DNA from 2 places in the Phaeospirillum tilakii genome. Region 1 is predicted to be linked to the other one. Evidence: predicted binding sites of a transcription regulator. Region 1 holds the regulator's gene; the other holds the start of a gene.
What was found. Region 1 encodes LexA, which represses DNA repair genes until DNA is damaged. Its sites were predicted from a motif close to ATGTTCTANTTTGGTTC; they were not measured.
Positions count from the first base shown of each region.

Region 2: a site for LexA is predicted at 3,442-3,458, ahead of recA (recombinase RecA). Genes of this name have one in related genera too.

Region 1 is NZ_JBHUIY010000025.1:31,049-36,619, reverse strand. It holds gene trpD (anthranilate phosphoribosyltransferase) at 1-587, shown strand, start outside; gene trpC (indole-3-glycerol phosphate synthase TrpC) at 592-1,404, shown strand; gene ACFSNB_RS12650 (NADH:flavin oxidoreductase/NADH oxidase) at 1,491-2,597, shown strand; gene lexA (transcriptional repressor LexA) at 2,800-3,507, shown strand; gene ACFSNB_RS12640 (hypothetical protein) at 3,510-3,719, shown strand; gene ACFSNB_RS12635 (Lrp/AsnC family transcriptional regulator) at 3,829-4,356, shown strand; gene ACFSNB_RS12630 (RsmB/NOP family class I SAM-dependent RNA methyltransferase) at 4,548-5,571, opposite strand, start outside.
Region 2 is NZ_JBHUIY010000042.1:19,794-25,364, reverse strand. It holds gene ACFSNB_RS16090 (methyl-accepting chemotaxis protein) at 1-384, shown strand, start outside; gene ACFSNB_RS16085 (hypothetical protein) at 491-1,480, shown strand; gene ACFSNB_RS16080 (ribonuclease HII) at 1,671-2,276, opposite strand; gene recA (recombinase RecA) at 2,279-3,358, opposite strand; gene ACFSNB_RS16070 (TetR/AcrR family transcriptional regulator) at 3,536-4,222, shown strand; gene ACFSNB_RS16065 (acyl-CoA synthetase) at 4,336-4,812, shown strand; gene ACFSNB_RS16060 (hypothetical protein) at 4,927-5,124, opposite strand; gene ACFSNB_RS16055 (hypothetical protein) at 5,456-5,571, opposite strand, start outside.

The DNA.
Region 1 (5,571 bases):
CCAACCATATCGGCTTCCTGATGGCGCCGCGCCATCACAGCGCGATGCGCCACGTCGCCGGCCCCCGGGTCGAACTGGGCACCCGCACCCTGTTCAACCTGCTCGGCCCGCTGGCCAACCCGGCCAACACCCGGTTCCAGGTGATCGGGGTGTTCGCCGAACGCTGGGTCGAGCCGCTGGCCGAGGTGCTGGGCCGGCTCGGCTCGGAGCGGGCCTGGGTGGTGCATGGCAGCGACGGGCTCGACGAGCTGACCACCACCGGCCCGAGCACGGTGGCCGAGCTGCGGAACGGCCGGGTCCACCGCTTCACCGTCACCCCGGAACAGGCCGGCCTGCCCCGCGCCGACGCCGAGGCGCTGAAGGGCGGCGACGCCGCCGCCAACGCCCAGGCGCTGCGCGCCCTGCTCGGCGGCGCGCCCGGCGCCTATCGCGACATCGTCGTGCTCAACGCCGCCGCCGCGCTGGTGGTGGCGGGCCGGGCCGGGGATCTCGCCGCCGCCGCCCGGCTGGCCGAGCATTCCATCGACAGCGGCGCCGCCGCCGCCTCCCTCAATCGCCTGATCGCGATCACCAACCGGATCTCCTGACACCATGTCCGCATTGCCCACCATTCTCGACCGGATCTGCGGGGAAAAGCGCAAGCTGGTCGCCGAACACAAGGCCCACCGTCCGATTCAGGAATTGCTGAACCGGGCCCAGGACCAGGCGCCGCCGCGCGGCTTCGCCCAGTCCCTGACCGACAAGGTCGCGGCGGGCGGCTTCGGCGTGATCGCCGAGATCAAGAAGGCCTCGCCCTCGGCCGGGGTGATCCGCCCCAATTTCCAGCCGGCCCAGATCGCCCGCGCCTATCAGCGCGGCGGCGCCGCCTGCCTGTCGGTGCTGACCGACACCCGCTTCTTCCAGGGCAGCGACGCCGATCTCGGCGCCGCCCGCTCGGCCTGCGACCTGCCGGTGCTGCGCAAGGATTTCCTGGTCGATCCCTATCAGGTGGTCGAGGCCCGGGCGCTCGGCGCCGATTGCGTGCTGCTGATCGTCGCCGCCCTCAGCGACGAGGATCTGGCCCAGATGGAATCGGTCGCGCTCGGCTACGGCATGGACGTGATCCTCGAGGTGCATGACGAGGCAGAACTGGAACGGGCGCTGAAGCTGCGCTCGCCGCTGATCGGCATCAACAACCGCGACCTCAAGGTGATGCGCACCGACATCGCCACCACCGAGCGGCTGGTGCCGCTGCTGCCGCCCGACCGGGTCGCCATCTCGGAAAGCGGGCTGGAAAGCCCGGCCGACCTCAAGCGGATGGCCGATGTCGGGGTGCGGCGCTTCCTGATCGGCGAGTCGCTGATGCGGCGCACCGACGTCGAGGAGGCGCTGCGGGTGCTGCTGGCCGGCGCCTGCGCCGGCTGACCCTGGCGGCGCCGTCCGCCGCGATCCGCGACCGGGACGGCGCCAGCCCCCCGCCGGCAGCCGGTCCCCAGCCCAGGAGGAACCGCATGTCGGCCTTGTTTTCCCCCTTCACCCTGAAGAGCGTCACCCTGCGCAATCGCGTCGCGGTGCCGCCGATGTGCCAGTACAGCGCGACCGACGGTCTCAGCAATGACTGGCACTGGGCCCATTACGCCGGGCTCGCCCGCGGCGGCGCCGGACTGGTGATCGTCGAGGCCACCGCAGTGGCGCCCGAGGGACGGATCAGCCCGGCCTGCCTCGGCCTGTGGAACGACGCCCAGGCCGAGGGGCTGGCCCGCATCGCCGCCCAGATCAAGGCGGCCGGCGCGGTGCCGGGAATCCAGATCGGCCATGCCGGCCGCAAGGCCAGCGCCAACCGGCCATGGGAAGGCGACGACCACCTCCCCGCCGACGATCCGCGCGCCTGGCCGATCCTCGCCCCCTCGGCGGTGGCGTTCGGCGCCAACCTGCCCCGGGTGCCGCGCGCGATGGATCTCGCCGACATCGCCCGGGTGCGGGCCGATTTCGTCGCCGCCGCCCGCCGCGCCCTCGCGGCCGGGTTCGAGTGGCTCGAACTGCATTTCGCCCACGGCTATCTCGGCCAGAGCTTCTTCTCGCCCCATTCCAACCATCGCACCGACGGCTATGGCGGCGACCTCGCCGGGCGCTCGCGCTTCCTGTTCGAGACGCTGGAGGCGGTGCGGGCGGTCTGGCCCGATTCGCTGCCGCTGACCGCCCGCTTCGGGGTGATCGAATATGACGGCCGCGACGAACAGACCCTGGCCGAGTCGATCACCCTGGCCCAGGGCTTCCGCCAGCGCGGCCTCGACCTGCTCAGCGTCAGCGTCGGCTTTTCCACCCCGGAGGCCTCGATCCCGTGGGCGCCGGGCTTCCTCGCCCCGATCGCCGGCCGGGTGCGGGCCGAAACCGGTCTGCCGGTCGCCTCGGCCTGGGGGCTCGAATCCCCCGCGATCGCCGAACGGGTGGTGGCCCAGGGCCAGCTCGATCTGGTGATGATCGGCCGCGCCATGCTGGCCGATCCGCATTACCCCTACCGCCTCGCCCAGGCGCTGGGGGTCGAACGGCCGTCCTGGGTGCTGCCAGCGCCCTACGCCCACTGGCTGGCGCGCTATCGGCTGTATCAGGGGGACTGACGCGGGCTCCGCCCGCCCCCGCCAAGGGCCGCAAGGCCCTTGGATCCCTTTGGGGGTCGGGCATGGACACGCCTGTCAGCCTGGGCGGAACCCGCATCCTCTCTGCGGCGGAACGCTTGACGGCAGGGTGGAACATGGGTAGAACAAAGCGAGGTTGTTTAGGCTTTGTTCCTGATGGCTCCGCCCTGAAAGGATGCCCGGCATGCTGACCCGCAAACAGTACGAGTTGCTGATGTTCATCGATCAGCGACTGCGCGCCACCGGGGTGTCGCCATCCTTCGACGAGATGAAGGACGCGCTCGACCTCAAGTCGAAATCGGGGATTCACCGCCTGATCACCGGGCTGGAGGAACGCGGCTTCATCCGCCGCCTCGCCCACCGCGCCCGGGCGCTGGAGGTGCTGCGCCTGCCCGACAACCGGGCCGACAGCGCCCCGCCGCCCGCCCCGGCCCGGCCGTTCTCGCCGACGGTGATCAAGGGCAGCTTCTCCCAGGTGCTGACCGGGGCGCCGATCGCCGGCCCGGCCGACGCGGTGGCGCTGCCGCTGTACGGCAAGATCGCCGCCGGCACCCCGATCGAGGCGCTGCGCGACCATTCGACCAGCATCGACGTGCCGGCCGCCCTGCTCGGCAGCGGCAACCATTACGCCCTGACGGTCGAGGGCGATTCGATGATCGACGCCGGCATCCTCGACGGCGACGTGGTGGTGGTGCGCAGCTGCGATCTGGCCGAGGCCGGCACCATCGTCGTCGCCCTGATCGACGACAGCGAGGTGACGCTGAAACGGCTGCGGCGCAAGGGCGGCTCGATCGCGCTGGAGCCGGCCAACAAGAAATACGAGACCCGGATCTTTCCTCCCGACCGGGTCAAGGTCCAGGGCCGGCTGGTCGGCCTGCTGCGGTCCTACTGACCATGGCCGCCCCTCGCCCCCTGCGCTTCGGCTTCACCGTCGACGGCCGGCCGGCGACGGAAGAACCGGCGGCGATGTGTGTCACCTATCTCGGCCGGACCAGCCGCCGCGCCGCCGAGGCCGACGCCCGCCGCCGCTTCGAGGAATGGCGCCGCCTCGCCAGCCCACTGGCGCGCCGTTGGTCGGCCGATCAGGTTGTGCTCATTCCTTAGGCAATCCCGGTTTTCTGCGGAAAACATGACCGGAGGAAAGGTAAGGGCTTGCTGGGACGGGACTCCGTAATATAATTTCGCGCACTTTCGAAGCTTGCGGAGTTTTTTGATGCAGCGGGTCAAGCTCGACCGGATCGATCGCCGTATTCTCGCCGATCTCCAGGCCGACGGCCGGATGACCAATGTCGAGTTGGCGCGACGGTCGGGGATCTCGGCCCCCCCCTGCCTGCGGCGGGTGCGGGCGCTGGAGGAGACCGGCTACATTCGCGGCTACCATGCCGACATCGATCCGACGGCGCTCGGCTACACCGTGACGGTGTTCGCCCAGGTCGGGCTGAGCAGCCAGGCCGAGGCCGACCTCAAGGCGTTCGAGGATCTGACCAATTCCTGGCCGGAAGTGCGCGAATGCCACATGCTGGCCGGCGAGACCGACTTCCTGCTGAAGGTGGTGGCGCGCGACTGGGACGATTACCAACGCTTCCTCACCACCCGCCTGACCGCCGCCCCCAACATCAGCCACGTCAAAAGCGCCCTGGCGATCCGCAGCGCCAAGGTCCAGCCGGGCGTGCCGATCGACGTCAACGAGGGCGACGAGCCCGAGCCGCTGGCCGACGAGGACATCCAGGACGCGTCATAGGCGGGCTTGACCCGCCATCCCCATGTCAAGCCAAACCGCGCCCCTGGATGCGCGGATCAAGTCCGCGCCTGACGGAGAAGAGCGCCCCGCTCCTCCATGATGAACCAAAAAAGAAGGGGGTCCGGGGCATCGCCCCGGCCGGGCCCGCGGGCGGGAGCCCGCGTAACATCGCAGTGTGGCGGGAGCCCGCCTCAGGCCGGCAGCCGTTCCAGCACCTGGGCGAAAAACCCGTCGGTCTGGTGACGCAGCGGGGTCAGGCGCAATCCGTCCCCCTCGACCGGACAGGGCGTGCCGAGGGTTTCGGCCCAGGCCTGGGCCACCGGCACGATGCGGAAATCGGGATGGGCGGCGAGGAAGGTCGCGACCTGCCCTTCGTTCTCCTCGGTCATCACCGAGCAGGTGGCATGGATCAACCGGCCGCCGGGACGGACCAGCCGGGCGGCGCTGGCGAGGATCGCCTGCTGCCGGCCGACCAGTTCGAGCAGATCGGCCTCGCCCAGTTGCCATTTGGCGTCGGGATTGCGGCGCCAGGTGCCGGTGCCGGTGCAGGGGGCATCGACCAGCACCCGGTCGAACGAGCCGGCCGAGCGTTTGATCCATTTGTCGGATTCGCCGCCGATCACCCGGCGGGTGACATTGTGGACCCCGGCGCGGCGCAGACGGTCGCCGGCGCGATCGACCCGCCATTCGGCGACGTCGCAGGCCACCAGCCGGCCCTTGTTGGCCATCTCGGCGGCCAGGGCCAGGGTCTTGCCGCCGGCCCCGGCGCAATAATCGACCACCGCCATCCCCGGCCGCGCCCCGACCAGCAGCGCCACCAGCTGCGAGCCCTCGTCCTGCACCTCGACCAGCCCGTCGCGCCACGCCTGGACCTGGACCAGCGCCACCCGCGAGGCCAGCCGCAGCCCGAGCGGCGACAGAGCGGTGGGGGTGGCCTGGATCCCCTCGGCCGCCAGCGCGGCGATCGCCTGCTCGCGCGTCGCCTTCAGCCGGTTGACCCGCAGGTCGAGCGGGGCCTCGTCGCGCATCGCCCCCATCTCCTCGGCGAGCCGGTCGCCGAACAAAGCGGCGAGACGCGGCGCGATCCAGGCCGGATATTCGCCCCGCACCTCGGGCGGCATCTCGTGATGGAACAGCGAACGGGTCTCGCGCAGCCACTCGATCATCCGGGTTTCGTCCGGCTCGGGCGGCCAGGCGGAATGCGGCCCCCGGAAC
Region 2 (5,571 bases), on a different contig from region 1:
GTCAAGAACCTCGCCACCCAGACGGCGCGGGCCACCGACGAGATTTCCACCCAGATCGTCGCGGTGCAGGAGGAAACCCGCCGCACCGTCGCCGCCATCGCCGCCATCGCCGGGGTGATCGATCAGGTCCGCCGCATCTCCGCCGACATCGCCGCGGCGGTCGAGCAGCAGGACGCCGCCACCCGCGAGATCGCCCGCAACGTCCACGAGGCCGCCAACGGCACCGGGGCGGTCTCCTCGACCATCGAGACCATCAGCCGCTCCGCCGTCGCCACCGGCGCCGCCTCGCGTCAGGTGCTGGGCTCGGCCGAGACCCTGGCCCACTCGGCCGACACCCTGCGCGCCGAGGTCGGCCGCTTCCTCGACGGGGTGCGGGCGGGGTGATCCGCGCAGTGGAGGGCGGCACGCGACGATAAATGCATTCCGGGAGGTCGCGCCCGCCATGATAGGATGACCTGGTCAAACTGCGTCCCGAAACGAGGAGGCGACGATGGCCGGAACCGAAATGATGGCGGTCGGCGGTTCGTTGTACCAGGGGGCGCGGGCGATGACGGTCCGGGCCGATCTGTGCCGGGACAGCGTGCCGGCCCGGCTGGCCCGCAGCCTGGGCTTTCCCTTCGCCAGCCCCGATCCCGGCCTGCCGGTGATCCTCGATTCCGAGACGTGGCGGCGCCAGCCGCGCCGGCTCGGGCGCGAGTTGGCCGAATTCATCCGCTACTGGATGCGCGAGCCGGACTCGCCCGGCGGTCATGGCTGTTTCGACAATCTGGCGGTGGCCGGCTCGGCGGTGTGGCACTTCTACGATTTCACCGCTGGCGACGGCTCGCGTCAGGCCAGCGAGGAATTCGTCCGGCTCGGCGCCGGCCTTCCCACCCCGCACAGCCTCGCCCGGATCGATCTCGGCCGGCTGATCCTCGGCATCAACGCCCGCTTCGTGCTCAATCCGCTCAACCGCCCCGGCCGCGACGCGATGACCCAGCTCGGCTGGATCGCCGAGCGGCGGCCGCGCCGGCTGCTGGTCGATCCCGGCGACGGCAATGCCCCGGCCGGCGGCGACGGCTCCTGGCTGTTCGGCCGTCCCGGCGGCCGCGATCCCGCCGATTTCAGCCAGATCGACACCCTGGCCGCCACCCTCGACGCCCTGCCGCGCGAGGTCGAGACGGTCTATCTCAATGGCCTGATCCCGCCCGTTCCCGGCCAGGGCGCGGCGGTGGCCGCGCTTGATCGCGTCATCCTGGCCCGGCTCGCCGCCCGGCTGGGGCGCCATCGGCTGGTGTGGATCGACCTCGCCGATCTCGACGCCACCCGCCCCGATCTGGCCGACCGGGTCGCGGCGCGGGTGCTGGCGGCGATGGTCGAAAGCGAAACCCCCGGCTGCGCCCCGCCGCCGCTGGAACCGGCCCGCCCGTCCGTTCCGGCGGTGGTCAGCCCGGCCGGCGAGGCGGCGGTGGCGACCCTGCTGCGGCAGGCCCGGCGCTGACCGGGGCGAGGCCCCAAGAATTCGCGGGCTCCGCCCGCACCCGCCAAGGGCCGAAGGCCCTTGGAACCCTTTCCTTGCCCTTCGCGCGGCCAACGCCCGCGCCCAAGCGGGAAGGCCGCTCCACGCCCGACCATCAATGGGTTCCAAGGGCCTTGCGGCCCTTGGCGGGGGCGGGCGGAGCCCGCGCGACTTACCGGCCGAGGGCGCGGGCGACCGGGGCGAAGGAGCGGCGGTGGTGGGGGGTAACGCCGAGGCGGGCCAAGGCGTCGAGATGGGCGGCGGTGCCGTAGCCGGCATTGCGTTCCCAGCCATAGCCGGGGAAGTCGCGCGCCAGATCCGCCATCAGCGCGTCGCGGTGGACCTTGGCGACGATCGAGGCGGCGGCGATCGACAGCGAGCGTCCGTCGCCGCCGACCACCGGATGGGCCGGGCAGGGCAGGGCCGGGGCGTGCGGCCCGTCGATCAGGGCATGGTCGATCGGCCGGCCCAGCCGTGCGGCCAGGGCGTCGCAGGCGCGGCGCATCGCCAGGAAGGTGGCCTGGAGGATGTTGAGGCGGTCGATCTCCTCGACCTCGGCGCGGCCGAGCGTGACCAGGGCGGTGTCGGCGAGGTCGGCGGCGAGGATCTGGCGCCGCCGCGCGGTCAGGCGCTTGGAATCGTCGAGGCCGGGATAGGCGCGGGCGGGGTCGAGCCACGCGGCGGCGGCGATCACCGGGCCGGCGAGCGGGCCGCGCCCGACCTCGTCGAGGCCGATGACGCAGCCGCCCAGCGCGGTTTCCAGGCTGAAATCCGGCATCCTTACTCTTCGGTCGGGTTGCCGTCGAGATCGCCCGGGCCGGCGGCCAGCACCTCGGACAGCAGCCCGGCGTTCTGGCGGATCGCCCCCTCGATCTCGGCGGCGGCGTCGGCATGGTCGCGCAGCCACGCCTTGGCGTTCTCGCGGCCCTGGCCGATCCGGGTCGAATTGTAGGAGAACCACGCCCCCGACTTCTCGATCACCCCGGCCTTGATGCCGAAATCGATCAGTTCGCCGGTCTTCGACACCCCCTCGCCGTACATGATGTCGAATTCGACCACCTTGAACGGCGGGGCGAGCTTGTTCTTGACCACCTTGACCCGGGTCTGGTTGCCGACCACCTCGTCGCGGTCCTTGATCGCGCCGATGCGGCGGATGTCGAGCCGGATCGAGGCGTAGAACTTCAGCGCGTTGCCGCCGGTGGTGGTTTCCGGGTTGCCGAACATCACCCCGATCTTCATCCGGATCTGGTTGATGAAGATCACGATGGTCTTCGAGCGCGACACCGAGCCGGTCAGCTTGCGCAGTGCCTGGCTCATCAGCCGGGCATGCAGGCCGACATGGGAATCGCCCATCTCGCCCTCGAGTTCGGCGCGCGGCACCAGGGCGGCGACCGAATCGACCACCAGCACGTCGACCGCGCCGGAGCGCACCAGGGTGTCGGCGATCTCCAGCGCCTGCTCGCCGGCATCGGGCTGGCTGATCAGCAGGTCGTCGAGATTGACGCCGAGGCGGCGGGCGTAGGAGGGGTCGAGCGCGTGTTCGGCATCGACGAAGGCGCAGGTGCCGCCGCGTTTCTGCGCCTCGGCGATCACATGCAGCGCCAGGGTGGTCTTGCCCGAGCTTTCCGGGCCGTAGATCTCGATGATCCGGCCGCGCGGCAGGCCGCCGATGCCCAGCGCGATGTCGAGGCCGAGCGAGCCGGTCGAGACCACTTCGGTCTCCACCACCTGATCCTTCTGGCCGAGCCGCATGATCGAGCCCTTGCCGAACGCCCGTTCGATCTGGGTGACTGCCGCTTCCAGCGCCTTCTGTCTGTCCATCGTATCCTTGTCCACGAGACGCAACGCAGCCTGCGACATGGCCTCCTCCTCCTCTAACCCGATCCGGGGGCAGGTGCAACCGCTGTTCATCGTACACCATTCGTTCTCCGCTTCAACGACAAATGTTCTCGTGTTGTCCCAAGGGGGCGGGGTTGACGGCGTCGGGTGTCGCTGCGATCATGACGGGAAGGAATGGTTGGGAAAGAAACTGGCGGCATGGACGGATCGACCGAAAAAGAAGCGATAGTTCCAGGCGGGGACGCGCATGGCGGGAAAAAAGCTAAGCGGGAGCGGTCGCGCCTGCCGCGCGGCGAGCGCGAGCGGCTGATCGTCGCCGAGGCGGCGCGGTTCTTCGCCGAGGTCGGGTTCGAAGGCCAGACCCGGGTGCTGGCGCAGCGGCTCGGCGTCACCCAGCCGCTGCTCTACCGCTATTTTCCCGACAAGGATGCGCTGATCGCCCGGGTCTGCCGCGACATCGTCGCCAGCGAATGGGATCATGTCTGGACTCTGATCCTGCGCGACCGCGCCCGTCCGCTCGAGGAGCGGCTGATCGAGATCTACCGCCTCTACGCCCGCGCCCGCGCCAGCAATGACGGCATCCGCCTGTTCCTGTTCGCCGCCCTGCGCGACGAGCGGCTGGCGATCGAGCGGCTGCGCCGGCTGCACGACCTGCTGTTCCTGCCGGTCTGCGCCGAGGCGCGGGCCGAATCCGGCCGGGCCGAGGGGCCGATCGGCGCCGCCGAGATCGACATCGTCGCCGGGCTGCACGGCGCGGTCACCTGCGCCCTGCTGCACCGGGTGACCCGCCAGACCACCGACTGGGCCCAGTTCGACCTGACCATCGCCGCGATGGTGCGGATCGGGGTCGAGGCCCTGCGCGGGGGGGCGGCGGCCGAGGGCTGAGCCTTGCCGCGAGCGGCATGCCCGGGAAAAGTGCGGCCGGGCGTGTTCGCCGATTGCCTTTGCCGCGCGGCGATGCCATCGTTTCCGACATGGCCAAAGCAAAGACATCCGCCGTGGCGCAGGCCAAGGCCGCCGCCGCCGCCAAGAAGGCACCCAAGAGCGCCGGCATCAACAAGTCGGTCGCCCTGATCCTGCTGGCGGCGCTGGTGCCGTTCTCGCTGCCGACGGTGGTGCTGGTGTTCTTCACCATGCTGCCGACCCTGGTTTCCTGGGTGGCGGAAAAGGGGCCGCACCGCTACGCCTATCTCTGCGTCGGCGGGCTCAATCTCGCCGGGCTGTTCCCCTACCTGTTCTCGCTGTGGTTCGGGGTCCACACCCTCGACGAAGCCTTCCGCATGATCACCGATCCGATGATGCTGCTGACCGTCTATGGCTGCGCGTTCCTCGGCTGGGGGATCTACACCCTGCTGCCGCCGCTGGTGGCGACCTATCTCGCCAACCACAATCGCAACCGCATCACCAATCTGCGCAGTTTGCAGGCCAAGCTGGTCAGCGAATGGGGCGAAGAGGTCTCGCGCAAGGCGGCGTGACGGCCCGGTTTGGCGGGCGCCAAGTGGGCTGCCGCCCACACCCGCTCGGGGGGATCCCCGAACCCCCCTGTTTTTCTCAGGTCATACGCGCCATGCCCGGCGAGAGCCTCACTGTCAGCCTTGCGCCGGCAATTCGGTGGGGAAATCGCAGAGGGCCAGCGACAGCCGGGTCAGCCCGCCCAGCGCCCGCGTCGCGATCTGCACCCAGGCCGGGTCGCCCTCGGCCCGTTGCAGCGCGGTTTCGAACGCACTGAGACGGGGCCTCTCCGGTATCGAGCTTTCCTCCAGGCAGTTCCCATTCGCTCCGTTCATTTTCGAGGAGCACAACCTTGCTCTCGGAAAACAAAACTCCTTTTACGGATACCGGGAAACGCATGCTTGCCTCCCCAATAAATTTTGAAATAGGTGCGCCAGAATTCTTCATGGAACAGTCTTGAGGGCCTTCCTGGCGTCCTTGTCCATAAATTGAAGATTGCCGTCTGTCGGCGATTTATGGCTTAAAAAACAAAGAAGGTCCGGGGGGCATCGCCCACCAGAGGATGAGGTGCAGTTGCTCTTGCGCATCCCGCAAAAAACGGAAATAAAACCGCAAGTAAACGGCAATCGATAAATTCCACTCATGCCACGACAAGTCTTCAGATGTTCAGCCCTCCGTCCATTGTTCATCGGAGGGGTGCAGGGGGGATCTCGACCAATTCATGGCCGAGAGAATGGCGGCAGCATCACCATCAAATTCCTGCCGATAATGATGTTGGTGGG